Regions from separate parts of the Planomonospora antibiotica genome, predicted to be linked through region 1. Evidence: predicted binding sites of a transcription regulator. Region 1 holds the regulator's gene; the other holds the start of a gene.
What was found. The regulator HrcA, encoded in region 1, represses chaperone genes, less so after heat shock. The targets are predictions, from matches to a motif close to TTGGCACTCTCNNNNNGAGAGTGCCAA.
Positions count from the first base shown of each region.

Region 2: groL (chaperonin GroEL) is a predicted target of HrcA. The motif match lies at 5,890-5,916, and genes of this name have one in related genera.

Region 1 is NZ_BMQE01000001.1:25,357-40,527, forward strand. Features, by position in the region: gene IEZ06_RS00110 (ComEC/Rec2 family competence protein) at 1-618, shown strand, start outside; gene IEZ06_RS00115 (hypothetical protein) at 714-869, opposite strand; gene holA (DNA polymerase III subunit delta) at 981-1,952, shown strand; gene rpsT (30S ribosomal protein S20) at 2,092-2,364, opposite strand; gene IEZ06_RS00130 (glycoside hydrolase family 18 protein) at 2,511-3,530, opposite strand; gene lepA (translation elongation factor 4) at 3,850-5,688, shown strand; gene IEZ06_RS00140 (glycoside hydrolase family 18 protein) at 5,815-7,092, opposite strand; gene hemW (radical SAM family heme chaperone HemW) at 7,316-8,530, shown strand; gene IEZ06_RS00150 (DUF4870 domain-containing protein) at 8,563-9,168, opposite strand; gene IEZ06_RS00155 (DUF3097 domain-containing protein) at 9,194-10,009, opposite strand; gene IEZ06_RS00160 (hypothetical protein) at 10,071-10,820, opposite strand; gene hrcA (heat-inducible transcriptional repressor HrcA) at 11,009-12,022, shown strand; gene dnaJ (molecular chaperone DnaJ) at 12,035-13,180, shown strand; gene IEZ06_RS00175 (16S rRNA (uracil(1498)-N(3))-methyltransferase) at 13,177-13,908, shown strand; gene IEZ06_RS00180 (hypothetical protein) at 13,925-14,587, opposite strand; gene IEZ06_RS00185 (SigE family RNA polymerase sigma factor) at 14,584-15,063, opposite strand.
Region 2 is NZ_BMQE01000037.1:38,422-53,592, reverse strand. Features, by position in the region: gene IEZ06_RS26690 (MFS transporter) at 1-1,002, opposite strand, end outside; gene IEZ06_RS26685 (alpha,alpha-trehalose-phosphate synthase (UDP-forming)) at 1,045-2,490, opposite strand; gene IEZ06_RS26680 (RNA polymerase sigma factor) at 2,647-3,204, shown strand; SAM riboswitch class I at 3,340-3,480, shown strand; gene thrC (threonine synthase) at 3,495-4,760, shown strand; gene IEZ06_RS26670 (MoaD/ThiS family protein) at 4,784-5,059, shown strand; gene IEZ06_RS26665 (cold-shock protein) at 5,407-5,607, shown strand; gene groL (chaperonin GroEL) at 6,027-7,655, shown strand; gene IEZ06_RS26655 (HelD family protein) at 7,747-9,897, opposite strand; gene IEZ06_RS26650 (DNA repair helicase XPB) at 10,356-12,011, opposite strand; gene IEZ06_RS26645 (chromosomal replication initiator protein DnaA) at 12,087-12,761, opposite strand; gene IEZ06_RS26640 (helicase-associated domain-containing protein) at 12,961-15,171, opposite strand, start outside.

The DNA of each region.
Region 1 (15,171 bases):
GTCCTGACCCATCCCCACTTCGACCATGTCGGCGGCCTGGACGGTGTGTTCCGCGGGCGCAGGGTGGGCGCCGCGCTGCTCGGCCCCGGCGGGGAGGGGAGGGAGAGCGTGCGGCTGCACGGTGACCTCGACCGCCGCGGGGTCACCCGGTGGACGGCCCGGCCGGGGATGCGTTGGCGCTTCGGACCGTCCGAGTTCACGGTCATCGGCCCGGCGGAAGGAGGAGGACGGGCCGCTCGCGGCGGAGGGGAGGGGACGGAGGTCAACAACGCCAGCGTCGTGATGCACGTGCGCTGGGCGGCCGGGACGGCGCTGCTCACCGGTGACATCGAGACCGAGGCCCAGGAGGATCTGCTCCGGCGGGGACTCCCGCCCGCCGACATCATCAAGATTCCTCACCACGGATCCGGAGGCCACCATCCGGGCTTCTTCGCGGCCTCCGGCGCCCGTGCGGCGCTGATCAGCGTCGGGGCGGGCAACGGCTACGGCCATCCGGCCTCCGCGACCCTGGCCCGGCTGAACCGGCTCGGTGTGCGGACCCACCGGACCGACGTGTCGGGGGATCTGGCGGTGGTGCTCCGTGACGGAGGCCTGGCGGTCGTCCCCCGGGGACGCTGAGTCGCCCGCGGCGGGTGCGTCGTCACGGGGGAGGTCCTGGGGGGAGGGGCAGGACCTCGTCCGGGCCGGCCGTCCAGGGGGAGGGGCGGGGCCCTCTAGGCGGGAGTCCTGGCCTGGCGGCGGAACTCGGTGTTCACATCGGCGGCGTAGACCGAGCGCTTGCACCGCGCACAGCGGTACATGATGGGGCCCTCGTCGAGGACCGTTCCGCAGCGCGGGCAGGTGTGACGGCGAATGGTGGACGTCATCATGGTTTTCACCTCCTCTGTCCTCTTCTGATAGTGCCCCGGAGCGCCTGCACTCCGATTGCGAATGGCTTGCTGATTGCGATTCGGTCGCCGTCACGTGGCATGCTGCTCGGCATGGCGGCAACCGATCCAGCACCCGTGACCCTGGTGACCGGCGACGAGGAACTGCTGGCAGATCGCGCGGTGGGCGAGGTGATCGCGGCGGTCCGGGCGGGGGAACCCGGCGCGGACGTCGTCGATCTGACGGGCGGAAAGGTGGAATCGGGCGAGGTGACCCGCTTGACCTCGCCGTCGTTGTTCGGTGACCGCTCCGTGGTGGTCATCCGCTCGGCGCAGGATCTGACGAAGGACGTCGTCTCCGAGGTCGTCTCCTACGCCGCGGACCCCTCTGACGACGCCGTGCTGGTCCTCGTCCATCCCGGAGGGGTGAAGGGCAAAGCCCTGGTCGACGGGGTGAAGAAGGCCGGAGCCCGGGTGGTCACCGTCAGCAAGCTGACCAAGCCCGCCGAACGGCTGGCCTTCGTGAAGGCCGAACTGAAGCGTGCGGGGCGGACCGTCAGCGGAGACGCGGCCGGAGCCCTGCTCGACGCGGTCGGCAACGACCTGCGGGAGCTCGCGGCGGCCTGCAGCCAGCTCGCCTTCGACACTCCGGGCAAGGCCGTCGACGAGGCCGCCGTGGCCCGCTACCACCGGGGCCGGGCGGAGGTCAGCGGGTTCACCGTGGCCGACTCCGCCATCGCGGGCAGACTGGGTGACGCGCTCGAGCAGGTGCGGTGGGCCCTGGCCACGGGGACGGCGCCGGTGCTGCTGGTGAGCGCACTCGCCAGAGGGCTGCGCTCGCTGGCCAAGGTGGGCGGAGCCCCGCGCAACCTGCGGGGCGGGCAGCTCGCCGCCCACCTCGGCATGCCGCCCTGGCAGGTCGGCCGGGTCCAGGAGCAGCTGAACGGCTGGGGGCCCGACGGCATCGCGCGTGCGCTCCAGGCGGTCGCCGCAGCGGACGAGCAGGTCAAGGGCGGCGGCGCGGATCCGGCCTACGCGCTGGAGCGGGCCGTCCAGACCATCGTGGCCAGCCGCGACGGCCGCTGACGGCCGTGCTGCGCGAAGCGGCCGGGCCCCGTGCGAGCGCCGTCCCGAGGGTCCGGCCTCCGGGACGGAGAGCGGGGCCGTGGAACGCCGAAGCGCCGCACCCCGGAACGGGGCACGGCGCTTCGGTGAAGAACCGGGACTACTTGGCGGTCGTCAGGGCGGCGGCGCGCTGGGCGATCGCCGACTTGCGGTTGGCGGCCTGGTTCTTGTGGATGACGCCCTTGCTGGCGGCCTTGTCCAGCTGACGGGAGGCGGCGCGCTGGAGCGCGATGGCCTCGTCGACGTTGCCCTGCTCGGCGGCCTCGCGGAACTTGCGGATCGCCGTCTTGAGGGACGACTTGACAGCCTTGTTACGCAGCCGGGCCTTCTCGTTCTGCCGGTTGCGCTTGATCTGGGACTTGATGTTCGCCACGAAGAAGCCTCGGTGATGTCGTCGGATGGGGCGCGCGGGCAGAGAGGGCGCGCCACACGCAGTTGAACAGGCTACCAACTGCCCAGGTGGTCGCTCAAATCGACGGCCGGGGCAGAAGGATGCATGTACAGCTTACCGTGCCGATCTCAGGGCCGGTACCAGGAACCGGTGTATTCGGCCCAGTCCTCGTCCGTGGCGGCGAAGTCCACGTAGAGCGCCAGCCCGAACCTCTCCCGCTGCCTTCCGTGGTGGGTCAGCGCCAGCCGCGCGCCCTCGGCCGCCGCGGCGACGCTCTCGGCCGCGTCGCCCCAGGGGAAGCCGTGGTCGTGGTAGGCGGGTGCGCCCAGCAGCAGGGTCTTGCCCTCGGGCACCAGCTCCAGGGCGATCTCGCCCTGCTGCACGACGTAGCCGCCGTAGAGCGAGCCGAGCGGCAGGTAGGAGTCGTAGGTCATGATCGCCACCTGGTCGGTGCGGGCCGCGACCTCGCCGAAGTAGTCCCGCAGCCAGTACTTGTCGTGGCCGATGACGGCGCGGGAGGCCGGGCGGAGACCGAGAAGGGGCTCGATCTGCGGGGTCGAGGTGGAAAGGACGCCGTCGCCGACGAGGGGGCGGGTCCTGTCCAGCAGGTCGAGGAAGTCCGCGTCGCCGCTGGTGATCGGCTCGAAGTTGTAGTGCACGCCGTCGAACCCGGCGGCCATGACGTCCCGCGCGCCGTCGAGCACACGCCGCCGGACGGCCGGGTCCCCCAGGTCGAGCCTTCCGCCGTTGACCTTCTGCCCGAGCCAGGCGGAGACGCGGACGTCCGGCAGTTCGGCCCGCCACCATTTCAGGAGATCCCGCGCGTTGGGATACTTCGCGGGCGGAAGCCCCCCGTTGAAGTCGAACGGGCCGGCGTGGACGTAGACGTCCCGGATCCCGGTGCCGCGCAGCCGTACGGCCAGGGCCTTCACATCGGCCTCGGTCCTGCGGCCGTCCACCCAGGCGTGTCCCAGCCAGAGGGCGTCGTGGCCGGTGCTCCGCGCCCAGGAGGCGGGCGTGCCGGCGAACTGGATCCAGAAGAAGGCCGCGACCATGGAGGGAAGCACCAGGAGGGCGGCCGTCACCGCGGCGAACACGCGCAGGCAGCGCCGTACCGTGATCTTTTTCGCCAACCGGAATTTCGTCATCCGGACATGGCACCCTGACCCGCCCGTTCCGTCAACGCGCGGGAGGCGGCGGCAGCGTGGGACGAGCGCCCGCGATGAGCGGTACGGCGGCGCCGGGGTGAGTGGTACGGCGAGCGCCGGGTGGGCGGTACGGCGGGCACCGGCGATGAGCGGTACGGCGGCGCCGGGACGGGCGGCGTGGCGGGTGGTGAGGGAAGCGTGGCGGCGGAGCGGCTCGCCCGGCGGCGTGAAGTCATCGCCCTTCTCGCTAAACTTGCTGGGAAGATAGCTGGATTTGCCAGCCCCTTGATCCACATCAATCCCGTCGAAACGGACACCGGTGCGTAATCAGCCTGGCCAGACCGATCCCGCGGTGATCCGCAACTTCTGCATCATCGCGCACATCGACCACGGCAAGTCGACGCTTGCCGACCGCATGCTGCAGATCACCGGCGTGGTCGACGACCGTTCCATGCGCGCCCAGTACCTCGACCGGATGGACATCGAGCGCGAGCGCGGCATCACCATCAAGTCCCAGGCGGTCCGGCTGCCGTGGAAGGTCGGCGGGACCGACCACGTCCTCAACATGATCGACACCCCGGGGCACGTGGACTTCACCTACGAGGTCTCCCGGTCGCTGCAGGCGTGCGAGGGCGCGATCCTGCTGGTCGACGCGGCGCAGGGGATCGAGGCGCAGACGCTGGCCAACCTCTACCTGGCCATGAACGCCGACATGACGATCATCCCGGTGCTCAACAAGATCGACCTGCCCGCGGCCCAGCCGGAGAAGTACGCCGCGGAGATCGCGCACCTCATCGGCTGCGAGCCGGAGGACGTGCTGAAGGTCTCCGGCAAGACCGGCGTCGGCGTCCGCGAGCTCCTGGACCACGTGGTCGAGCGGGTCCCGGCCCCGGTCGGCGCGGCCGAGGCGCCCGCCCGTGCGCTGATCTTCGACTCGGTCTACGACACCTACCGCGGCGTCATCACCTACGTCCGGGTGATGGACGGCCACCTGGGCAAGCGCGAGCGCATCCTGATGATGTCCACCGCCGCGACCCACGAGACGCTGGAGATCGGCGTCATCTCGCCGGAGCCGAAGATCGCCGACCACGGTCTCGGCGTCGGCGAGGTGGGCTATCTGATCACCGGCGTGAAGGACGTCCGCCAGTCGCGCGTGGGCGACACCGTGACCTCCGTGACGCGGCCCGCCGCAGAGGCGCTCGGCGGCTACGAGCACCCCAAGCCGATGGTCTTCTCCGGCCTCTACCCGGTCGACGGCGACGACTACCCGGAGCTGCGCGAGGCCCTCGACAAGCTCCAGCTCAACGACGCCGCCCTGGTCTACGAGCCCGAGACGTCGGCGGCGCTGGGCTTCGGCTTCCGCTGCGGCTTCCTCGGCCTGCTCCACATGGAGATCGTCCGCGAGCGACTGGAGCGGGAGTTCAACCTCTCGCTCATCTCCACCGCGCCGAACGTGGTCTACCGGGTGATCATGGAGGACGGCAAGGAGGTCGTCGTCACCAACCCGTCGGAGTTCCCCACCGGCAAGGTGGACAAGGTCTTCGAGCCGATGGTGAAGTCGACCGTGCTGGTCCCCTCGGAGTTCATCGGCGCGATCATGGAGCTCTGCCAGAACCGGCGCGGCAACCTGCAGGGCATGGACTACCTGTCGGAGGACCGTGTCGAGATCCGCTACACCATGCCGCTCGGCGAGATCATCTTCGACTTCTTCGACCAGCTCAAGTCCCGCACGCGCGGTTACGCCTCGCTCGACTACGAGCCCTCCGGCGAGCAGGAGTCGGAGCTGGTCAAGGTCGACATCCTGCTGCAGGGCGAGGCCGTCGACGCCTTCAGTGCCATCGTGCACAAGGACAAGGCGTACGGCTACGGCGTCGAGATGGCCAAGAAGCTCCGCGAGCTGATCCCGCGGCAGCAGTTCGAGGTGCCGATCCAGGCCGCCATCGGCGCCCGGGTCATCGCCCGTGAGAACATCCGCGCCATCCGCAAGGACGTCCTCGCCAAGTGCTACGGCGGCGACATCTCCCGTAAGCGCAAGCTGCTGGAGAAGCAGAAGGAGGGCAAGAAGCGGATGAAGATGGTCGGCCGGGTGGAGGTCCCCCAGGAGGCTTTCGTCGCCGCGCTGTCCACCGAGTCCTCCACCGACAAGCCCAAGAAGTAGCCCCGCGGGGGAGCCGGGGGCGGGCACCGGCCGGTGCCCGCCCCCGCCCTCTTCTCCCGCGGCCGTTCACGCCGCGGCCGATCCCCGGCGGGCCCCCGCGTTCGTGGGCGGGGCCCGCCGGAGCCGTCAGCGCAGGACCCTGTACAGGGCCGAGGACAGCGAACCCTTGGCGTCGTCCTGGTCGAGCGACCACATCATGGAGCCGCCGAGGCCCTTCAGGCGGATGTAGAGCGCCTTCTGGGTCACGACCGCCGGGTCGTCGTAGGACCAGAACTCGTTGCCGTCGTAGAGCCACATGGCGCCGGTGCGCAGGTCGCGGTGGCGCTTGCCGGGCCTGTTCACCAGCTCCTTGTAGTCGTCGGTGCCGGCGGCCCACTTGCCCTGCGCGGGGCCGGTGCTGGTGCCGTACAGGCCGTTCCTGCCGCCCTTGACGCCCGTCCAGCCCTGGCCGTAGGCGGGCACGCCGACCACGATCTTCCTGGCGGGGGCGCCGCGCGACAGGTAGTCGCGGACGGTCTGGTCGACGCTGTAGGTGAACTCGTGCGGGTCGCGCCGGTCGGTGAACAGGTTGCCGTTGTGACCGGTGACCTTCTCCCACGAGCCCTGCAGGTCGTAGCCCTGGATGTTGCCGAAGGTCAGGTTCCTGAAGACCTCCCGGACGTCGAAGCCCGCGTCGATCTTCGCCGCCGAGGCGGGGAGGTAGGCGGTGATCTCGCTCTTCGGGTCGTACTCGTTCATCTGGCGGCGGAGCTCGGCGAGGAACAGCGTGAAGTTCCGCCGGTCCTCGGGCCGGATCACGTTGCCCTCGTTGCCCTCGGAGCCGGGCCACTCCCAGTCGAGGTCGATGCCGTCGAAGACGCCGGCGCCGCTCCCGGCCGGCATGCCGGTCAGGTCGCCCTTGAGCCAGAGGTCGATGCAGGAGGCGGCCAGCCTGCTGCGGCCCTCGGGGGTGAGGACGGCGTCGGAGAAGTACTTCGAGCCGCTCCACCCGCCGAGCGAGATCAGCGCCTTGAGGCCCGGGTGCTTGGCCTTGAGCTCCTTGATCTGGTTCAGGTTGCCCTTGAGCACCTGGTCGGCGGTGTCGCCGACGCCGTCCACGCTGTGCGCGTCGTCCATCGGCATCTGCCAGTCGGCCCAGGGGTCGGCCGAGACGCAGGAGCCTTCCTCGCTGACGTTGCCGAAGGCGTAGTTGAGGTGGGTCAGCTTGGCGGCGGCGCCGCTGGTGTCGACGTCCTTGACGAAGAACTGGCGGCCGTAGACGCCCCACTGGATGAAGTAGCCGACCCGCTTGAAGCGCTCGCCGTGGCCGGTCTGCGCCTCGGCGTGGGCGGCGGCGGGGGTGACTGCGGCGGCGAGGCCGGTGGCGATGACCGCCGCGACCATCGGCCGGAGGAATCTCTTCACGGATTCTCCAACGTTCGGGGGGAGAACTTATAGGAAACTTTCCTTTAAGTTTTCCCGGATCGTAGGCGCGGCCGATCTACGCGTCAACGGCCTGCCGCCGAATTGCTGCACAGCGGTGCGCCCTCCCGCTCCGGTCGCGCCGGCGCCCGCCGCCCCGGGAGGCGTGCGGCCGGCCGTCCCGCCGCCGTCCCGGGCACCACGGCGGGGACGGCAGACTTGGGAGGTGCCATCCACACTTCCCGACGGCGATCCCGTACCGGCCTCCGGAGAGCTGCCCGACAGCGCGCTCGCCGGTCTCGGCACGCGGCCCTTCGGCTTCTACGTCCACGTGCCCTTCTGCGTGACCCGGTGCGGTTACTGCGACTTCAACACCTACACGGCGTCCGAACTCGGTCCCGGCGCCTCGCACGCGGACTACGCCGGCACCGCGATCGAGGAGGTGCGGCGGGCCCGCGCGATCCTGGGAGGCGCCGGCCCGAGGGTCGAGACCGTGTTCTTCGGCGGCGGCACCCCCACCCTGCTGCCCGCCCGCGACCTGGTGCGGATCCTCGGCGCGATCGACGAGGAGTTCGGCCTGGCCCCGGGCGCCGAGGTGACCACCGAGGCCAACCCCGAGTCCGTCGGCCCGGCCTACCTGGCCGAGCTGCGGCGCGGCGGGTTCACCCGGATGAGCTTCGGCATGCAGAGCGCCCGCGAGCACGTGCTCGCGGTGCTGGACCGCCGGCACACGCCCGGCCGGGCGGTGCAGGCCGTACGGGAGGCCAGGGCGGAGGGGTTCGAGCACGTCAACCTGGACCTGATCTACAGCACGCCGGGGGAGAGCGACGACGACTGGCGGGCCTCGCTGGCCGCGGCGATCGAGGCCGGGCCCGACCACGTGTCGGCGTACTCGCTGATCGTGGAGGAGGGCACCCGGCTCGCCGCCCGGATCCGGCGCGGGGAGCTGCCGATGCCCGACGACGACGTGGCCGCGGACCGCTACCTCATCGCCGAGGAGATGCTCACCGGGGCGGGCTTCGGCTGGTACGAGGTGTCGAACTGGGCGACCTCGCCGCAGGCGCGCTGCCGCCACAACCTGCTCTACTGGACCGGCGGCGACTGGTGGGGCGTCGGCCCCGGCGCGCACAGCCATGTCGGCGGCACGCGGTGGTGGAACGTCAAGCACCCGGCGGCCTACGCCGGGCGCCTGGCCGCGGGGGCCTCACCCGCGCACGCGCGGGAGGTGCTGGCACCGCAGGACCGCGCGGTGGAGCGGCTGATGCTGGAGCTGCGGCTGGCCGACGGCTTCCCGCTGGCGGAGATCGACCGCCCCGTCGTGGTGGCCAGGGCGCTGGGCGGCGGCCTGCTGGAGACCGAGCCGTTCAAGCGGGGCCGCGCGGTGCTGACGCTCCGCGGCCGCCTGCTGGCCGACGCCCTGGTGCGCGACCTGGTCAGCTGATCCGCCCGGCCGGCTGATGCGCGGGCCGTCCGTCAGCTGACGAAGCGGACGGACATCGGATAGCGGTAGCTCTCCCCGCGGTTGGCCGCCACGGCGGCGAGGACCATGAAGACGACCGACCCGATCCAGATCAGGGGCAGCAGCAGGAAGCCGATGAAGACGAACATCAGCACCGAGGCGACGACGTAGGCGATCATCAGCGTGAGCTGGAAGTTCAGCGCCTCGGCGGCCTGGTCCCGCACGTAGGGGGACTCGTCCCGCTTGACCAGGTACATCACCAGGGGACCGAGGAACCCGGTGAGCAGGCCCAGCAGGTGGGAGACCATGGCCAGGGTGGTGTCGTCGGTGCCGGGACGCGGGCCGTACGACCCGTACCGGCCGTGGCGGCCGTACGGGTCGTAGGGCCCGTACGGTTCGGGGAAGCCGGGCGCGGGCCGGGCGTAGGGGTCGTGAGCGCCGTAGGGGCCGGGCGCCGCCTGGCCGTACGGGTCGTAGGGGCCGGGTGCCGCCTGGCCGTACGGGTCGTAGGGGCCGGGTGCCGCCTGGCCGTACGGATCGTAGGGGCCGTGTCCCCGGCCGGGCCGCGCCGGGTCGTCTCCTTCGGACCCCTGCCGGGGCTCCCCGGGGTTCTCGCTCATGGACCCTCCTGGTGGGTCTTCGGGATCAGCCGGCCTCGTCGGGGGCCGTCACGAAGTCGATCAGCTCCTCGACCGGGCCGAGCAGCTCCGGCTCGAGGTCAGCATATGTCGCGACCGCCCCGAGGATCCGGCGCCAGGCGTCACCGGGTTCCAGGTCCCAGCCCAGGGCGGCGACGACGCCCTCCTTCCACGGCCGGCCGCGGGGCACGGAGGGCCAGGCGGGGATGCCGAGCACCGACGGCTTGACCGCCTGCCAGACGTCCACGAAGGGGTGGCCGACGACCAGCACGTGCGGGGAGGTGATCCGCTCGGCGATCCGGCTCTCCTTCGACCCGGCGACCAGGTGGTCGACGAGCACGCCCAGCCGGCGGCCCGGGCCGGGCCGGAACTCCTCGACGATCGCGGGCAGGTGGTCGACGCCCTCGAGGTACTCCACGACCACGCCCTCCACCCGCAGGTCGTGGCCCCAGACCCGCTCGACGAGCGCGGCGTCGTGCACGCCCTCGACGTAGATCCGGCTCTCCCGGGCGACGCGGGCGCGCAGCCCCTCCACCGCGATGGAGCCGGAGGCGCTGCGCCGGGGGGCCTTCGGGGCGGAGGCGGGCCGCACCAGGGTGACGACCCGGCCCTCCAGCAGGAACGCGGCGGGCTCCAGCGGGAACACCCGCCGCCGCCCGAACCGGTCCTCCAGGGTGACGGCCTCCTTGTCGCAGGCGACCACCGCACCGCAGAAGCCGCCCTCGGCGTCCTCCACGACCAGGTCGGGCTCCGCCGGGACCTGGGGGATCGTCCCCCTGCCCGGCCGCCGCCAGTCGCCCGCCAGCACGTCGCGCTCGTACATCGCCCCTCCTGCGTCCGTGTCGACGCATGGGACGCTAGCAGCGGACGGGGCGGGGCCGCGATCACCCGCGGTAGGGGCCGGTCGGTCCCCACCCGGGGGCCGGGGCGGTGGCGAGCTTGCGGGCGCGGCTCCGCTTCACCAGCACCACGATGGTCACGACGATGGCGAGCAGGACGCCGAGGCCCGGGATCAGGAACAGGGCCACGACGCCGCCCACGAGGGCGTCGGCGGCCAGCTCGCGGCCCACGCCGAAGCGGGCCTGGCCCCCGTCCTCGACGGAGCAGCCGAGCTTGTACTCGCCCGCCCGGTCGACGCCGATCCGGAAGGCCAGCTCCCAGGGGATCCCGTCGCTGCCGGTGACGGTCGTCTGCACGAGCGAGTTCTCCAGCCGGCCCTGGGTCCCCTCCTGGAAACCGCACTGGAACTTGGTCCCCTGGGCCGCGGAGACGTAGAGGGCGGGGCTCTCGGCCGGGTCCAGCTCGACGGTGAAGACCTCGCCGGGGCCGTAGGAGGCCGGGGGCGCGGCGCCGTTGGCGAAGCTGAGGACGCCACCGACGGATATCGCGATGCCCGCGATCACGGAGACCACCGCGAGCAGCCAGGCGCCCACGATCCAGCCGATGCTCGGGCCCGCCTTCACCTTCGGCGGCGGTCCCTGCGGGGCGCCGTAGCCGGGCGGGGCGTAGCCGTAGGAGGGGGCGCCGCCGTACGGCTGGGCGGAGGGGTGCTGCGCCGGCTGCTGGGCGGGGTGCCGGGGGGTGCCGGAGGGGGAGGCGAAGCCACCGGAGGGGTTGCCGAAATCGTGTGACATAAGGCAAGTGTGGAGGTTGTCGCTTGTATCCGAATAGCAGTTGACTTGACGACCGTGCGGACCCCGGTTGCGGGCCGCGTCATCCCACCCCGCGGGCGGGAGCCGTACACTGGCACTCGGGAACACCGAGTGCCAGATCCGGTGTTCTCCGTTCGGGCGCACAGGGTGCAGGCAGGGAGGTGAGCACGTTGGTCGATGACCGCAAGCTCGCGGTGCTTCGCGCCATCGTCGAGGACTTCGTGTCCACCAACGAACCGGTGGGCTCCAAGGCTCTGGTCGAGCGGCACAACCTGGGGGTGTCGCCCGCGACGATCCGCAACGACATGGCGGTGCTGGAGGAGCAGGGCTACATCGCCCAGCCGCACACCAGCGCCGGGCGGGTGCCCACCGACAAGGGCTACCGGCTGTTCGTCGACCGGCTCTCCCAGGTCAAGCCGCTGTCGGGGGCCGAGCGCCGGGCCATCGAGACGTTCCTGGCGGGCGCGGTGGACATCGACGACGTCGTGACGCGCACCGTGCGGCTGCTGGCGCAGCTCACCCGGCAGGTCGCCGTGGTGCAGTACCCGTCGCTGACCAGCTCCACGGTCCGGCACGTCGAACTGGTCCCGCTGAGCGAGCGCCGCCTGATGTTCGTGCTCATCACCAACACCGGCCGGGTGGAGCAGCGCGTGGTCGAACTGCCCGACGTGGTGGACGAGGGCCGCGTCGCCCACCTGCGCGCCGTGCTCAACGCCTGCCTGGACGGCTGCGGGCTGACCAGCGTCCCGGACAAGGTCGCCGACCTGCCCGAGCGGCTGCCGGCCGAGGACCGGCCGCTGGCCGCCACGGTCCTGTCGGTGCTCCTGGAGTCCCTGGTGGAGCGCCAGGAGGAGAAGATCGTCTTTGCGGGGGCCGCCAACCTCGCGGGGGCCGATTTCACCGTCGGCCTGCGCGACGTGCTGGAGGCGCTGGAGGAGCAGGTCGTGCTCATGCGCCTGCTCGGCGAGACCTCCGACCCGTCCACACTGACCGTGCGGATCGGTTCGGAGAACCCCTACACCGGACTGCAGGGGACGTCGATCGTCGCCGCCGGATACGGTTCGGGGGACAAGCAACTGGCCCGGCTCGGTGTGCTGGGGCCGACACGAATGGACTACCCGGTCACGATGGGCGCGGTGCGCGCGGTGGCACGCTACGTCAGCCAGATCCTGGCTGCATCCTAAGAGGTCGACTAAGTGGCTAAGAGTGACTACTACGGCACCCTCGGGGTGCGCCGTGACGCCAGTGCGGAAGAGATCAAGAAGGCCTACCGCCGGCTGGCCCGTGAGCTGCACCCTGACGTGAACCCCGATCCCGCGACCCAGGAGCGGTTCAAGGAGATCACCCAGGCCTACGAGGTGCTGTCAGACCCGGGCAAGCGGCAGATGTACGACCTGGGCGGCGACCCGTTCGGCGGAGCCGGCGGCGGTGCGGGGGCCGGCGGGTTCGGTGCGGGCTTCCCGTTCAGCGACATCATGGACGCCTTCTTCGGCACGGCCGCCGGGGGCGGCGGGCGCGGCCCCCGGTCCCGGGCCCGCCGGGGGCGCAACGCCACCATCCGGGTCGAGCTCGACCTGCGCGAGTCCGCCTTCGGCACCACCCGCGAGCTGACCGTCGACACCGCCGTGCTCTGCGAGGTCTGCACCGGCTCCGGGGCCGCGGCCGGCACCCACCCCGACACCTGCGACATGTGCAACGGCCGGGGCGAGGTGTCCCAGGTCACCCGCTCCTTCCTGGGCCAGGTCATGACCTCCCGCCCCTGCCCCCAGTGCGGCGGGTTCGGCTCGATCATCCGCCACCCCTGCCAGGAGTGCTCCGGCGACGGCAGGGTCCGCACCCGGCGCACCATCAAGGTCCGCATCCCGGCCGGGGTGGAGGACGGCACCCACATCCAGCTCGCCGGCGAAGGCGAGATCGGCCCCGGCGGCGGTCCTCCCGGCGACCTGTTCCTGGAGATCGTCGAGCGCCCGCACGAGATCTTCGAACGGCGCGGCGACGACCTGCACTGCACCGTGCAGATTCCGATGGCCGCCGCCGCGCTCGGCACGATCCTGACCGTGGAGACCCTCGACGGCGCCGAGGAGATCGACGTCCGGCCCGGCACCCAGTCCGGGCAGACCATCTCCCTGTACGGCAGAGGCGTCCAGCGCCTCAACGAGACCGGCCGCGGCGACCTGCTCATCCACGTCAACGTCGAGACCCCCACCCGCCTGGACGCGGCTCAGGAGGAGCTCCTGAAGGAGCTGGCCAGGCTCCGCGGCGAGGAGCGGCCCCCCGGCAAGTTCGCCCCCGGCCAGCAGGGCTTCTTCTCGCGCCTGCGGGACGCGTTCAACGGCCGATGACCGCCCCCGTCTTCCTGGCGGACCCGGCGGACCTGGTCCTGTCCGAGTTCACGTTCGGCGGGCCGGAGGGGCGCCACGCCGCGGCCGTACGGCGGCTGCGGGAGGGCGAGCGGCTCGACCTGACCGACGGGGCGGGCGCCGTGGCCGAGTGCGTGGTCCTGGCCCCGGGCAAGGACTCGCTGCGGGTGGAGGTGCTGCGCCGCTACGAGGTGCCCGAGCCCCGGCCGCGCCTGGTCGTGGTCCAGGGACTGCCCAAGGGCGAGCGCGGCGAGCTGGCCGTGGAGATGATGACGGAGGCCGGGGTCGACGTCATCGTGCCCTGGGCCGCGCTGCGCTGCGTCACCCGGTGGAAGGGCGAGCGGGAGGCCAAGTCGCTGGCGCGGTGGCGCTCCACCGCGCGGGAGGCGGGCAAGCAGTCACGCCGGTTCCGGCTGCCGGAGGTGGCCGCGCCGGCGGGCACGGCCGAGGTGGCCGCGCTGCTGTCGGCCGCGGCGCTGGGGATCGTGCTGCACGAGGAGGCCGACTCGCCGCTCTCGGCGCTGGAGGTGCCGGGCGACGGCGACATCGTCGTGGTGGTCGGACCCGAGGGCGGGATCGCCGACGAGGAGCTCTCCGCCTTCCGGGCGGCGGGAGCCGCGACGGCGCTGCTCGGGCCGACGGTCCTGCGGACCTCGACCGCCGGGGTCGCCGCCGCGGCGGTGCTCCAGTCGCGCACCGGCCGCTGGTGACCCCGGCCCGCCCGGTCTAGCCCCCGATCGGGGTCGGCGTGACCTGCTCCGACGGGAGCGGCGGCTCCGGCGGCGGGGGGTCCTCCACCTGCTGGCAGCCGTCGGCGGGACAGGGGCTCTGCGAGGGCGTCGCCGACTCCGAAGGCGTCGGGACCGGCGTCGCCGTCTCCTCGCACTCCGCCGGAGGCTCCACCGGGGCGGCCTCCGCGGTCGCCGTCGGGCAGGTGGGCGTGGGAGTGGGAGCGGGCTCCCGCGTCGGGTCCGGACGCGGCTGCGGAGGCGGGCTCGGAGTCGTCCGCCTGCTCTCTTCGGGGGCGGGCGGGGGCGGCGCGCCGGACCTGGTGACGGCGGGCGGGACCTGCCCGTTCTTCGGAGGCAGCGGCCGGGAGGTCCCGGACAGGTCGGTGTGGGCCGGAGTGACGGGCTTGACGTCTCCGGAGAAGGTGATCTGCGCCATCTGCTCGCGCAGGCCGGGGACCACCATGACGACGGAGGCCGCGACGAGCACGGCCCCCGCGACCGAGGCTCCGGCACGCCACCAGGTCAGCCGCCGGAGCCCGCGTCGTTCGATGCGAGCGCGGATGATCTCCAGCCCGTCGGGGGAGGGAACGACCGAGTCCGCCTCCGCGCTGAGGGCACGGCGGAGCAGCTCGCCGTACTCGTCGGGGGAGTCGGTCATGACAGTTGCTCCAGTGAGGTTCGTAGGGCGGCCATGCCGCGAGCCGTGTGACTCTTGACCGCGCCTTTGCTGATGCCCATCGCGTCGGCGATCTGCGCTTCGGACAGGTCTCCGTAGTAGCGCAGGACGAGCGCCTCCCGCTGGCGTGCGGGCAGCCCGCGCAGCGCCTCGATGACGGCTGACCGCTCCAGCTCGCCGATCGCGCCGTTCTCGGCGCTCGGCGCGTCGGGCAGGCCCTTGGGCGCGTACTTCTCGACGACCGCCCGGTGCCGGAGCACCGAACGTGATCGGTTGACGACCGACTGACGCAGGTAGGCCAGTGCCTTGTCGGTATCGCGCAGCCTGCGCCAGGCACCATGAATGGCGACGAACGCGTCCTGCACGACCTCCTCCGCGGTTGCCATGTCGCGGACGAGCAGTACAGCGAGACGCACAAGGGACCGGTAGTGCGCGCTGTAGAGCGCGGTAACGGCCATGTCGGCATCCCACCCGACGGGCACCGCCCCGAGCGACCTGTCGGCCACGAGGGTCTCGGTGGTCACATCAGTGGGACGCTCGGCCTTCCCAGGGGGTTTACGCTCTTC
Region 2 (15,171 bases), on a different contig from region 1:
GATCCCGGACAGGACCAGGCCCAGGTAGGACACGACGGGGTCCCCGCTCACCCAGAAGATCGCCCAGCCCGCGCCGGTGAGCGCGAGCGCGCCGACGAACAGGGGGGTCGGCGCGATCCGCAGGGCCAGCCAGGCGCCGCCCCAGCGACCGGCGGCCATGCCGGCGGTGAACGCGGTCAGCGCGGTCGCCGCCACCGCCGCCGACAGCCCCGTCTGGTCGGAGACCAGCTTCGCCGCCCACAGGTTGAAGCAGAACTCCATCGCGACGCAGCAGAACAGCACCGCGCCGGCCAGGTAGAACCGCGCGCCGAACCGCTCCCCGGCCGCCGGGGCCGCACCGTCCCCGGCGGCCTCGGCGCGGTCGCGCGCGCCGGACCGTTCTCCGCCCGCCGGGACCGCACCGGCTCCGGCGGTCCCGGCGCGTCCGGCCCCGGGGATCCGGACGCGGCCCATGGCCAGGACGAGCAGGGCGCTCGCGACCGGGGTGGCCAGCAGCGCGGCCCGCCAGCCGAGCGCGCTCTGCGCGGCGAGGCTGACCAGGAACGGCACCGCGATGCCGACGGTCACGCACACCGCGTTGGCCTCGCTGATCGCCGCGGGACCCGCCGGGCCGTGGTGGTCGCTGAGCACGGCCATGCCCGAGTAGAGCATGATCGAGGCCATCCCGCCGGCGACGGCGTACCCGAGGAGGGTGACCGGCAGGACGCCGCCGAACAGCACCAGCAGCACGCCGGCGTTCATCCCGGCCAGGCCGGTCCAGGCGACGGCCGGGCGGCCGATCGCGCGGGTCAGCCGGGGCAGCGCGAGCCCGGTCAGGACGGCGCCCGCCGCCATCGCGGTGCCGTGCAGCCCGGCGACGGCCTGGGTGATCTCCAGGTCGAGGCGGAGCAGCGGCAGGACCGCGCTGAGGCCGTACAGGTAGGTGGCGAAGACGCCGAGCTGGAGGTAGATGAGCCAGGTGGCGCGGTCACGGACCAATCGGACGGACGTGATCGCGGTCACCGATGTTCCCCCAGTGGACGGAAGGCGATTTGCCCACCGAAACTACCTCACCTGATCGGGTGACCAGCCGAGGGCCGCCAGCTGCTCGGCGAACCACAGGTGCGGGGGGAGCGCGGCGGCCGCGGCGGCCAGCCGGGCGCCCCGCCGCCTGCGCTCCTCCTCGGGCATCACCAGGCCCCGGTGCAGGGCCTCGGCCGTGGCAGAGACGTCGTAGGGGTTGATCACCAGGGCGTCCGGGCCCAGCTCGACCGCCGCGCCCGCCTCCCGGGACAGGACCAGCGCACCGGCGGGGGAGAGGATGGGGCCCTCCTTGGCCACCAGGTTCATGCCGTCGCGGATGGGGTTGACCAGGAACACGTCGGCCAGCCGGTAGGCGGCCAGGGAGCGCGGGTAGTCGTCGTTCACGTTGAGGATGAGCGGGTCCCAGTCCTCGGTGGCGTACTCGTCCTCGATCTCCTTGGCGCAGCGCTGCACCGCCGCGGTGTACTCGCGGTACTCGGGCAGGTCGTGCCGGGACGGGTAGGCGAAGGCCAGGTGCACGACGCGGCCGTGCCACTCCGGATGGGCGGCCAGGAACTCGCGGTAGGCGGCCAGCCCCCGGACGATGTTCTTGGACAGCTCGGTCCGGTCGATCCTGACGATCAGCTTCCGGTCGCCGACCTGGTCGCGCAGGGCCGCCATGTGCGACTCGACGTCGGGCTCGCCCGCCCTGGCCCACAGCGCCTCGCCGTCCACGCCCAGCGGGTGCACGCCGATCCGGGTGGTACGGCCGGCGTGGGAGACGGTGTGACCGGCGCGGTCGACCCCGGCGCCGAGGACCGCCTCGCAGCAGTCCATGAACGCACCCGCCCAGCGCGTGGTCAGGAAGCCGGCGTGGTCGGCGCCCAGGACGCCCTCCAGCAGCTCGACGGCGACGTCGTCGGGGAGCAGGGCGAAGTACTCGGGAGGGGCCCACGGGGTGTGCGAGAAGTGCGCGATGCGCAGGTCGGGCCGGTCGACCCGGAGCATCGCCGGGGTCAGGCTGAGGTGGTAGTCCTGGACCAGCACCTGCGCGCCGTGCGCGGCCTCCTCGGCCAGCGCCACGGCGAACGCGGCGTTGTAGGACTGGTAGGACTCCCATTCCCGGCGGAAGCGCGCGTCGAAGTGCGGGGTGTTGGCGGTGTCGTAGAGCAGGTGGTGGACGAACCAGAGGGTGGAGTTGGCCACCGCGTTGTAGGCCCGGTGGAACGTCGCCGGCGGGATGTCCAGCATGCGCAGCGCGCCGGTGTCGTAGCCGGCCTGGTCGATGCGGCCGCCGGGCGCCAGCCGTACGGCGCCGCGGTCGCCGTCGGAGAGCGCGGCGCAGACCCAGAGCATGTCCAGCTCCTTGGCCACCTCGGACAGGCCGGACACCAGCCCGCCGCCGCCCCTGCGCATGCACAGGGAGCCGTCCTCCGAAACGGTGAACGAGACGGGACCACGATTGGACGCCACCAGGATCGTGTTCATCTGTTCTTCCTCGTCTAGGACATGCCCCTTGTCTCCTGCCTACTGCGGACGGCGGCCTGTCGCCCCGCCCCGGGGCACGCTTGCCCCAGAGGTTAACCAAACATTGCCCCCGCCCGTAGGATGTCCAGCGACCGTGATCGCTGATGGGGGCTCGGGATGGCGCTGGACGAGACGACCGAGGCACTGGCCCGCGCGGCCGCCCAGGGCGACCACCGCGCGCTGGGCGAGCTGCTCAAGCGGATCGAGCCCGACGTGCTGCGGCACTGCGGGCGGATCCTGCCCTACCGGCAGGACGCCGAGGAGGCGTGCCAGGACACCCTGCTGGCGGTGGCCCGCAACATCGGCCGCTTCGAGGGCCGGGCCCGGTTCACCACCTGGCTGCACATCGTGACGGCCAACTGCGCCCGGACGACCTACCGCTCGCTGAAGCGCCGGGCGGCCGAGCAGAGCTCCGACGAGCTGCCGCTGCAGAAGCCCGACGTGGCCCGGGTGAGCGTGATCGCCGGCTCCCGGCTGGACCTGCTCGACGTGATGGAGTCACTGGAGGCCGAGAAGCCCGATCTGGCCCAGGCGCTGGTGTTGCGCGACATCTGCCAGCTCGACTACAACGAGGTGGCCGAGCAGCTCGGCATCCCGCTGGGCACCGCCAAGTCCCGCATCCACCAGGCGCGCAAGTACGTCCAGAACGCGCTGGGCGACGCCTACGGCTTCTGACCCGGCCCGGTGCACCCGCTCCGGGTGTCCGCCGGTCGACACATCCCGTCTCGGAAAGTGAGATGGATGGTCGAAGCGGTGAGCGGCCGGGGTAGAGTGCTTGCAACCTGCTCATCAGGTTCGACAACTGAATATTGCTCATCCAGAGGGGTGGAGGGACCGGCCCTGCGAAGCCCCGGCAACCCTCCCGGTTCAAGACTCGTGATCTGACGAGGTCGGCCGGGACAGGTGCCAATTCCGGTCTGTGACCAAGGTGGTCGCAGACGAAGATGAGGGAAAGGCCTCGCTTCATGGCGCTCGCAAGCACTGAAACCACCACCACCTCCCTTGACTTCGGTCCGGCCGTCGCGCTCTCCTGCCGCGAATGCGGGGCGCGCTCCCCGCTCGGCCCGGACTTCGCCTGTACCGAGTGTTTCGGCCCCCTCGAGATCGCCTACGAGTTCCCCCGGGTCACCCGCGAGCAGATCGCCGCGGGGCCGGCGAACATCTGGCGCTACCGCGCGCTGCTCCCCGTCCCGGCGGACGTGGCCTCCAAGCGCAACATGGCCCCCGGCTGGACCAAGCTGGTCAAGGCCGACAACCTCGCCCGCGAGCTGGGCCTGCGCTCCCTGCACGTGAAGGACGACTCGGGCAACCCCACGCACTCCTTCAAGGACCGCGTGGTGGCCATCGCGGTCGAGGCGGCCCGCAACTTCGGCTTCCACACCCTGTCCTGCTCCTCCACCGGCAACCTCGCGGGCGCGGTCACCGCGGCCGCCGCGCGCGCCGGACTGGACGCCTGCGTGTTCATCCCCTCCGACCTGGAGCAGGCCAAGATCGTCATGGCCTCGGTGTACGGCGGGCGCCTGGTGGCCATCGACGGCAGCTACGACGACGTGAACCGCTTCTGCTCGGAGCTCATCGGCGACGAGCTGGGCGACCGGTGGGGCTTCGTCAACGTCAACCTCCGCCCGTACTACGCGGAGGGCTCCAAGACGCTGGCCTACGAGATCGCCGAGCAGCTCGGCTGGCGGCTCCCCGACCAGATCGTCGTCCCGGTGGCCTCCGGCTCCCAGCTGACGAAGATCGACAAGGGGTTCAAGGAGCTGGTCGCCCTCGGGCTCGTCGAGGACCGGCCGTACAAGATCTTCGCCGCGCAGGCCGAGGGGTGCTCGCCCGTCTCGGCGGCCTACAAGGCCGGCCACGACGTGATCCGCCCGGTCAAGCCGGACACCATCGCCAAGTCGCTGGCGATCGGCAACCCGGCCGACGGCCCGTACGTCCTGGACATCGCCCGGCGCACCGGCGGCGCGGTGGAGGACGTCACGGACGCCGAGATCGTCGACGCGATCAGGCTGCTGGCCCGGACCGAGGGCATCTTCGCCGAGACCGCGGGCGGCGTCACCGTCGGCGTGCTCCGCAAGCTGGTCGCCGAGGGCAGGCTCGACCCCGACGCCGAGACGGTCGTCCTCAACACCGGGGAGGGGCTCAAGACCCTCGACGCGGTGGCCGACCACGCCCGGCCCACCGCGGTCATCCGGCCGTCGCTTGACGCATTCCGTGCCGCCCTCGCCTGAGAACTCCTGAAAGGTACTGGACTATGAGCGTTTCTGTGCGGATTCCGACGATTCTTCGCACGTACACCAATGGCGCCGCCGAGGTGGGCGGAGAGGGTGCGACCCTGCGGGAGGTTCTGGAGAAGCTCGACGCGGACTTCCCCGGCATCGGCGCCCGGATTCTCGATGAAACGGGCAAGATCCGGCGTTTTGTCAACGTTTACGTGGGAGAAGAGGACGTCCGTTTCGCGGACAACCTCGAGACCGCCACGCCGTCCGGGGTCCAGATCTCCATCATCCCGGCGGTCGCCGGGGGCTGATCCCCTCGGGCCGTCCAGGCCGCTCCGGGAGCTCCCGGGGCCTCCGCCACCCCCGCGACACCCGTACGCCGCTCCGGCCGCGTACGGGTGTCGTGCTTTGTAGCGTCCGTTCATAACCGGGACGCGAGGAAATAATGCAATATTGAACCAAACGGCGCGAGGGCAAAAGCTTGTTCTCCTGCCAAAGGCGCCGGTAAACGGATGATTAGTGGATTGACTCTGTTGCCCTACGGTGTCCCACAGGTATGGTCGAGAACGATCGATGCGGACGAGGTCTTCGCCGCGGAGATCGAAGGCTTCGCGAGTGGAATGGGCGTGGTCTTCAGGGCCGGTAAGAGGAGTCGGAAGTGGCGCAGGGCACCGTCAAATGGTTCAACGCGGACAAGGGCTACGGCTTCATCGCGGTAGACGGTGGTAAGGATGTTTTCGTCCATTACTCCGCGATCCTGATGGACGGCTATCGTGCGCTCGAGCAAGGCCAGCGGGTCGAGTTCGAGATCACCCAGGGGCAGAAGGGGCCGCAGGCGGAGGCCGTCCGGACCGTCTGAGGCGGTCGGCCGGCGGATGCGCCGGAGACGGCCGGGACCCCCGCGGCAGTGCGGTCCGCGCGGATCCCCCACGTGTCGGCCCGGCCCACCGGACGCCCGGAGGGCCGGGCCTTCGCGTTCCCGCACCCGGTGCCTGCCGGCGCGCCGTGCGGCGGGAGGTTCCCGTGGCGGAGAGGGGGTCGTCCGCCCGGCTTCGCCCCGATCCGGCGCCTTCGCTCTGGGCGGAGCCCAGCTCAGGAGGGCGTAGCTTGCACTCGGCAGGGTAGAGTGCTAAACAGTTCGTTGGCACTCTCTGTTCGAGAGTGCCAACCCTGGATCGAGACGATGGGACCCGCCGAACGGAGTCGCGGGTCCACATGCCGTCGCGGGCGTCGGCTCGATCCGGTGCACGCCACCCTGTGTTTGGGAGGTCTAGCCGTATGGCAGCCAAGATGATCGCGTTTGACGAGGACGCCCGGCGCGGTCTCGAGCGTGGTATGAACCAGCTCGCGGACGCCGTGAAGGTGACCCTCGGCCCCAAGGGCCGTAACGTCGTTCTGGAGAAGAAGTGGGGCGCCCCCACGATCACCAACGACGGTGTCTCCATCGCCAAGGAGATCGAGCTCGAGGACCCGTGGGAGAAGATCGGGGCCGAGCTCGTCAAGGAAGTCGCCAAGAAGACCGACGACGTCGCGGGTGACGGCACCACCACCGCCACCGTGCTCGCCCAGGCGCTGGTCCGCGAGGGCCTGCGCAACGTCGCCGCCGGCGCCAACCCGATGGCCCTGAAGAAGGGCATCGAGGCCGCCGTCGAGCGCGTCAGCGAGGAGCTCTCCAAGCTGGCCAAGGACGTGGAGACGAAGGCGCAGATCGCCTCCACGGCCTCCATCTCCGCGGGCGACCCGCAGATCGGCGAGATGATCGCCGAGGCGATGGACAAGGTCGGCAAGGAAGGCGTCATCACCGTCGAGGAGAGCAACACCTTCGGCCTGGAGCTCGAGCTCACCGAGGGCATGCGCTTCGACAAGGGTTACATCTCGCCCTACTTCGTGACCGACCCGGAGCGTATGGAGGCCGTCCTCGACGACCCGTACATCCTCGTCGTCAACTCCAAGGTGTCCGCCAACAAGGACCTGCTCCCGGTCCTCGACAAGGTCGTGCAGGCCGGCAAGCCGCTGCTGATCATCGCCGAGGACGTCGAGGGCGAGGCCCTGGCCACCCTGGTCGTCAACAAGATCCGCGGCCTGTTCCGCTCGGTCGCCGTCAAGGCCCCGGGCTTCGGCGACCGCCGCAAGGCGATGCTGGGCGACATCGGCGTCCTGACCGGCGCCCAGGTCATCAGCGAGGACCTCGGTCTCAAGCTCGAGTCCACCGCGCTGGAGCAGCTCGGCCGCGCCCGCCAGGTCATCATCACCAAGGACGAGACCACCATCGTCGACGGTGCCGGTGACGCCGAGCAGATCGCCGGCCGGGTCAACCAGATCCGCGCCGAGATCGAGAACACCGACTCCGACTACGACCGCGAGAAGCTCCAGGAGCGTCTCGCCAAGCTGGCCGGCGGCGTCGCCGTCATCAAGGCCGGCGCGGCGACCGAGGTCGAGCTCAAGGAGCGCAAGCACCGCATCGAGGACGCCGTGCGCAACGCCAAGGCGGCCGTCGAGGAGGGCATCGTCCCCGGCGGTGGCGTGGCCCTGCTGCAGGCCGGCGCCAAGGCGTTCGACAAGCTCGAGCTGCTCGGTGACGAGGCCACCGGCGCCGCGATCGTCCGCAAGGCGCTCGAGGAGCCGCTGAAGCAGATCGCCGTCAACGCCGGCCTCGAGGGCGGCGTCGTGGTGGAGAAGGTGCGCAACCTCACCCCGGGTGAGGGCCTGAACGCCGCCACCGGCGACTACGTCAACATGTTCGAGTCGGGCATCATCGACCCGGCCAAGGTGACCCGTTCCGCTCTGCAGAACGCGGCGTCCATCGCGGCGCTGTTCCTCACCACCGAGGCCGTCATCGCCGAGAAGCCCGAGAAGAACCCCGCTCCGGCCGGCGGCATGCCGGGCGGCGGCGACATGGACTTCTAGTCCGGCGCCTGCTCGAAGAAGAGGCCGGTCCCGCACGGGACCGGCCCTTTCCTTTTCCCGGCTTCCGCGCGGTCCCCTCCGCGCGGCCGGGTCAGCCGGTCAGCTGGGGCGGGAGGTCCCTGGCGTGCAGCACAGTCAGGGACGTGACCGCGCGGGTCAGCACCACGTACAGCCTGGCCAGGCCCCGGGGTTCGGCCTCCACGATGTCGGCCGGCTCGACCACGATGACGTGGTCGTACTCCAGGCCCTTGGCCAGGCTCGCGGGGACGACCAGGAGGCGGTGCTCCTCGACGGAGTCGGGCGCCAGCACGCGGTGGTCGAACCCGGACAGCGCCTCGGAGGCGGCGGAGACCCGGGCGTCGGCGACGATGACGCCGATCGAGCCCTCCCGGGAGAGCGCCTGCGCGGCGGCCTCCGCCAGGGACGCGGCCGGGTCGGGCGCGGGCCGTACGGACAGGGAGCCCGCGCCGGGACGGAGCGACCGGGGCGCGGCCAGGCCGGGGGCGACGGAGGGCAGCAGGCGGGCGGCGTAGTCCAGGACCTCGCGGGGCACGCGGAAGCCCAGGGTCAGCTCGGTCACCGCGCCCCCGCCGCCGTCCTCCCCGTCGCCCGGCGGGAAGCCGAGGTGGTGCAGGACCTCGGTCCAGGAGCGCGCCGACCACGGAGTGGTGCCCTGGGCGAGGTCGCCCAGGACGGTGGCCGACCCCGTACGGCACCGCCGCCCCAGGGCGCGCAGCTGCATCGCCGACAGGTCCTGGGCCTCGTCCACGACCAGGTGGCCGAGGGACGGGGTGCGCTCCATCATGTCCCCGAGCTCGTCCAGCAGCGCGCTGTCGGCCGCCGACCACTTCGCCGAGCGGAACGACTTGGGCGGCCTGGTCCACAGCAGCGCGGCCTGCTCGTCCGGGGTGAGGTCGTCCCTGGCCGAGGCGGCCAGGAACGCGGGGTCGCTCAGCAACCGGTGCAGGACCTGCTGGGGGGTGAGCTTGGGCCAGACCTGCTCCACCAGCTGCTTGACCGGCTTGGAGCGGGCGACGGCGTCCTGCACCCGGTCGTCGGGGGACTCGCCGCGCTGCTCCATCCGGACCAGCACCAGGTGGGCCAGGCGCTGGGCGAGGGTCGCGCGGCCGGGGTTGTAGCGGGTGGTGCCGCGCAGGGCGGCGACGATCTCGCGGACCTCGTGGTCGGCCACCCGGTAGCGGTTGATCCCCCGGGTGTACAGCAGGCCCTCGGCCGGTTTGACGATGTGCGCCCAGAGCGCCCGCCGCAGCACCGGCACCATCCGGGCGTCGCCCTTGACCGCGGCCACCGCGGGGTCCTCCGGGGCGGCGTGATCGCCGAGCATCCCGGCGACCGTGGTCTGGTCGACCTTGACCTCGCCCAGGGCGGGGAGCACCGAGGAGATGTAGGACAGGAAGGCCCGGTTGGGTCCGACGATCATCACGCCGGACCGGGCGAGCTTCTCCCGGTGGGTGAAGAGCAGGTAGGCGGCGCGGTGCAGGCCGACGGCGGTCTTCCCGGTGCCGGGGGCGCCCTGGACGCACACGGTCCGGGTCAGCTCGGAGCGGACGATCTCGTCCTGGTCGGGCTGGATGGTCGCGACGATGTCGCGCATCGGGCCGGAGCGGGGCCGCTCGATCTCCTCGGTGAGGATCTTCGACTGCCGGAGCACCTCCCCCTGGTCGAGCCGCTCGTCCTCGAAGGCGGTGAGTTCGCCGCCGTGGTAGCCGAACCGGCGGCGGCGCGAGACGCCCATCGGGTCGGACGGGCTGGCCTGGTAGAACGCCCGGGAGATCGGGGCCCGCCAGTCGACGACCAGGGGGCGGCTGCGGTCGTCGTGGACGTGCCGGCGCCCGACGTGGACGGTGCCCGGCAGGTCGTCGGCGACGGAGCGGTCGAGCCGCCCGAAGAAGAGGGGGGTGCCGGAGTGGTCGGCGAGCGCGGCCACCCGCTGGTCCAGCAGCGCCTGCAGGATCTGCTGGGAGACCCAGTCTCCGGCGGCGTCCGAGGACAGGGACTGCGCGTGCTCGCGCATCGCGCGCAGGGCGGCCCGGGAGACGGCCAGGTGCTCGCGCTCGGCGGCGAGGATCCGGGCCGCGGACGCTTCGTCGGACGCCTCGTCCGATGCCTCTTCGGAGGGCCGGGGGGCGGGTGGACGGTCCGGGGAGGGACCTGGGGCGGAGGGCGGATCGTCCGGGGAGGGACCGGCGTCCGGGCCGGAGAGCAGTCCTTCGGTGGGCATGCGGAAATCGCCTCGCATTCGTAAACGGAGGTGGTGGTCATCAGGCAGCGAATCGACTAGCTTACCGAGGGGCCGGACAGCGCTCAAAAGGATTGTTTCCGTGCCCGGGAGACCGGACGGCGCGCCGCCACGTGCGGCGGCACGGGCTCCCCGCCCACCGGAGGGAGGCCCGGTGCGGTGCGGCGACCCGGCCGTTCAGCCGGGTGCCGCCGCAGCCGAACGGGATTCGCGAAAAGGCGCGCGTTTCACCGGGGAAATGAGCGGCAGGTGACTGTCCGGTGACCGTCCGTCATTTCTGTGCGGGGCGCCAAAAAGGTAGGCAAATCTGGTGGAGCGTGCAGAATACGGGGTATGCCGCCACTGTTTGTCGCGGTCCGAGGAGGGGGTGGTTCCTTTGTCGAAGACCCGCGGGCTCTCGTGGATCTGACAGAGGCCATGCGGTGCTCGCCGGCGGGATCTCAGTCGCCGGCGAGCACGTCGTCCGCGTCGATGATCTGGTAGGCGTATCCCTGCTCGGCCAGGAACCTCTGCCGGTGCGCGGCGAACTCCTGGTCGACGGTGTCCCGGCTGACCACCGAGTAGAACCTGGCTCCGCCCCCGCCCGACTTGGGCCGCAGCACCCGGCCGAGCCGCTGGGCCTCCTCCTGGCGTGAGCCGAACGTCCCCGACACCTGGACGGCCACCGACGCCTCCGGCAGGTCGATGGAGAAGTTGGCGACCTTGGACACGACCAGGACCCGGATCTCCCGGTCGCGGAAGGCCTGGAAGAGCCGCTCCCGCTCCTTGACCTTGGTGTCCCCCTTGATCACCGGAGCGCCCAGGTGCTCGCCGAGCTCGTCGAGCTGGTCGATGTACTGCCCGATGACCAGCACCTGCTCGTCCGGGTGCCGGTTCACCAGCGCCTCGGTCACGCGGGTCTTGGACGGCGTGGTGGCGCAGAACCGGTAGCGCTCCTCGGCCTCGGCCATCGCGTAGGCGAGCCGCTCGTCGTCGGTGAGCGTCACCCGGACCTCGACGCAGTCCGCCGGGGCGATCCAGCCCTGGTTCTCCATGTCCTTCCACGGCGCGTCGTAGCGCTTGGGGCCGATCAGCGAGAACACGTCGCCCTCCCTGCCGTCCTCGCGCACCAGCGTCGCGGTCAGCCCGACCCGCCGCCTGGCCTGCAGGTCGGCGGTCATCCGGAAGATCGGCGCGGGCAGCAGGTGCACCTCGTCGTAGATGACCAGCCCCCAGTCGCGGGCGTCGAACAGCTCCAGATGGCGGTAGGCGCCCTGCCGTCGCGTCGTCATCACCTGGTAGGTGGCGATGGTGACCGGGCGGATCTCCTTCTTGGTCCCGGTGTACTCGCCGATCTCGTCCTCGGTCAGCGACGTCCGCCTGACCAGCTCCTGCTTCCACTGGTGGGCCGAGACCGTGTTGGTCACCAGGATCAGCGTGGTGGCCTGGGCGTGCGCCATCGCCGCCGCGCCCACGATCGTCTTCCCCGCGCCGCAGGGCAGCACGACCACGCCCGAACCGCCGTGCCAGAACGCCTCGGCCGCCTCCCGCTGGTACGGGCGCAGCTCCCAGCCGTCCTCGGCCAGCGTGATCGGGTGGTGCTCGCCGTCGACGTAGCCGGCGAGGTCCTCGGCCGGCCAGCCCAGCTTGAGCAGGAGCTGCTTGATGTTGCCGCGCTCGCTCGGGTGGACCGCCACGGCGTCGCCGTCGGCGCCGTCCAGCCGCTCGCCCAGCAGCGGCTGGATCTTCTTGGAGCGCAGCACCTCCTCCAGCACCGCGCGGTCGGTGCTGGTCAGGACGAGCCCGTGCACGGGGTGCTTCTCCAGCCGGAGCCGGCCGTAGCGCGCCATGGTCTCGGCGATGTCCACCAGCAGCGCGTGCGGCACCGGGTAGCGGCTGTGGGTGATCAGCGCGTCGATCACCTGCTCGGCGTCGTGGCCCGCGGCCCGCGCGTTCCACAGCGCCAGCGGGGTCACCCGGTAGGTGTGCACGTGCTCGGGCGCGCGCTCCAGCTCGGCGAACGGCGCGATCGCCTTCCGGCACGCGTCGGCCTGCTCATGGTCGACTTCCAGTAGAAGCGTCTTGTCGGACTGGACGATCAGCGGGCCGTCGGCCACAGACTTCTCCCTCGTGTACGGCTACCGCCTATCCAACGCCGGATGACGACCCCGCAGTCCCGGATCGGGCAGATTTCAGAGGGAGCCGCTGGCGGCCGCCACGAACAGGGCGATCAGGCCCAGCAGGAGCAGCCCGAAGTTGGTGCCGATGCTGATCCAGGTCCACTTGAGCAGCTTCCTGGCGTAGGCGGTGTCGGCCTCGACCTTGCTGAGCGCGATCCCCGACAGGATGGCTCCGATGAGACCGCCGATGCTGACGTAGCAGCTCATCGCCAGCACGATGCTGATGACCAGCGCGACGATCGCGTGCGTCCTGGTGCCGTCGACGTTCTGCTGCGGCCGGGGGCCGTACGGGCCGCCGTAGCCCGGGGAGGCGTAGCCCGTGGCCCCGTAGCCGGGGTCGTAGCCCTGGGCCCCGTAGCCGGGGTCGTAGGCCGTGGCCCCGTAGCCCTGGGCCCCGTAGCCGGGGTCGTAGGCCGTGGCCCCGTAGCCCTGGGCCCCGTAGCCGGAGTCGTACGCCTGGGAGCCGTGGCCCGGGTCGTAGCCGGGGGAGCCGTACGACTGGGAGCCGTGGCCCTGCCCGTGACCGGCTTGGCCGTAGGGGTCGTGGGGGGCGCCGTGGCCCTGCCGGTGCGGGTCGTGACCGGAGGGCTGCCCGCCGTATCCCGAGGTCGGGCCGGGGCCCGTGCTGTAGGGGCTCTTCCAGTCGTCCGGGTTCGGGCTGGGGCCTTCGGGGGTGCCACTGCTCACGGGGGAACTCGCCTCACCTCTAAGAACGGTCTGGGTCAACAGATATCACGACCCGGACGGAACGGTCACAAAGATGCAGGGACGGACACCTCGCCGCCGGGCCGCCGGGGGCGGGGCGCGGGCCGCGTCCGGGACCGCCGGGAGCGGGATCCGGCCCGCCGCCCTGACGCGGCCCGGAGCCCCCGGACCCGGGCCCGGCCTACGGCTGGACGTCGGCCACCCCGGTGATGCGGTGCAGGGCGAAGCGGTGGACCGCGGCCCGGGTCTCGTCGTAGGCGGTGAGGTAGCCGCCCTCCATGCGGGCGGGTTCGAGGATGCGGCTGGTGGCGTTGCCCTGCGAGTCGAGGTAGCCGATCCAGACCTGCGACCCCTGCCGGATGGCCTCGCGCAGGGCGCCGATCGTGGCGGTCGCGGGGGAGCGGGGGACCTGCCCGTCGGGGGCGGCCGCGGGCTTGCGGCGGGCCCGGTGGGCGGCGTCCCCGGCGCGCACCGCGCGGACGGCGGCCGTGATCACGTCGGCGTCCAGGCCGGCGGCCGCGACCGGGGCACGGAGCTGCGGCGGGCCCTCGGTCCTGCGCACGTCCAGCCGGGTGATGATCACGTCGCCCTCCAGGGACTCGGCCACCGGGGCGTAACCCATCGCGCGCAGCGAGTCGACCAGGGGCGCGCGGGCGGTCTTGGACGCGATCACGGTGGGCGCCAGGCGGCGCAGCCGCAGCGGGGCGGCGCGCCGGTCGGCCATCACCTCGTCGAGCGCGGAGGGGTCGTCGCAGCGGATGTAGGAGCCGGCCGTGCCGACCCGCATGCGGCCGTGGCGGCGGGCCACGTCGGTGACCAGGTAGCTGAGCGGCTGCGGGACCGGCGTGGTCGAGTGCCGCTCCAGCATGGCCAGCATCTCGTCGGCGCCCTGCCCGGCGTCCAGCGCCCGCCGGATCGAGTGCTCGCCGAACCGGTAGACCGTCGCGCCGCCGGTGGACTCCACGTCGGCGGCGAGCGCCAGCCAGCGGCCCAGCTCGCCGGTGAGCGGGCCCGGCGCCACCGCGGTCAGGTCGGCCTGGAGCAGCACGTGGTCGAGCGGCACGGGCAGCAGCGGGGCCAGCAGCCCGGCGGCCGCTCCCGCACCGGTCTCCGTCCCGGCGGCCGCCGCCGGACCGGTCCCGGCACGCCCCGAGGTGTCGCCGCCGGCCTGGACGGGCAGCAGGGCGCGGCCGTGGCGGGCGAGGGCGCCGAGACCGGTGATCCCGATCTGCTCGGCCTCGCGCAGGGTGAACTCCACCAGCCGGTCGCGGTGGGGGCCGCGGCGGCGCGGCTGCTCCCAGGCCAGGCGCTCCCGGACCGCGTCGAGGGTCGGCGCCAGCGGCGCGGTCGCGGCGTCCCCGGCCGCGGCCAGGACGCCGAGCACGGCCGCGCGGACCTCCGGCGCGGCGGCGCGGCGCAGATCGGGGTGGAGCGCGTTGAGCAGCCGGTCGCGCTCGTCTCGGTCACCGATCACCCCCGGCACGCGGTCCGTGGCGAGCCAGGTCGACGCCAGCGCGACCCAGCGCTCCTCGGTGGCGCGCACCCGCCAGCCGTCGTAGACGGGGGTGGGCATCCAGTCGCCGTCGACCGCGCCGCTCGCCGCCACCAGGCCGGCGGCGTGCGCCACCTCGATGACCAGGCCGGCCGCCCAGTCGGGCAGGTCGAGCAGGGCCGCGGCGCGCTTCAGGTCGCGCACGGCCAGGCCCCCGCCGCGGAGCACGCCGGGAGGCTCGGCGCTCCACCGCTCGCAGAGCTCCTCCACTGCGCGGGTGAACGCGAACGCCTGCCCGGCGGCCGTCCGGTCGGTGAGATCGCGCTTGCGCCCGGCGCCGTCCAGCGGCGGGGGGACGGGACGGAGATCGCGGTGGATCCGGTCGCCGCGCAGGAACAGCCCGACCTCGCGCGGCAGCACGACGGACTCCTCCCCGGTCGCGCAGAGCAGCGCCCGGGCGAGCAGCTGCTCGATCGGCGACCGGGCGGTGGCGGCCCGCACCTCGCGGCGGGCGTTGGCCACCCGGCCGCTGGCCGGGCCCCAGGCCAGCTCGTCGAGGGCGGACCGGGCCTGCGGGGAGACCTCCGCGACCAGCCGGGCGACGACCTCGGGATCGGCCAGCAGCGTGCCGAGGGCCTCGGCGGTGTCGCCGCTCCCGCCGAGGTCCTCGACCAGCTCGGCCAGGCGCTCCCGGTGGTAGTGCCGGAACGCCTCCCGGGCCGGCGGGCCCAGGCCCGCGGGGCCGTCCAGGACCTCCCGCACGCCGGGGGCCGGGACCAGGGCGCGGTCGGGCCCGTAGACCAGGGCCAGCGTCCGCAGCCGGTCGACGGTCTCCCTGAACCCGGCCTCGAAGACGGAGTCCGCCGGTCCGGACAGCGCACGGGCCAGTTTGGCGCGGAG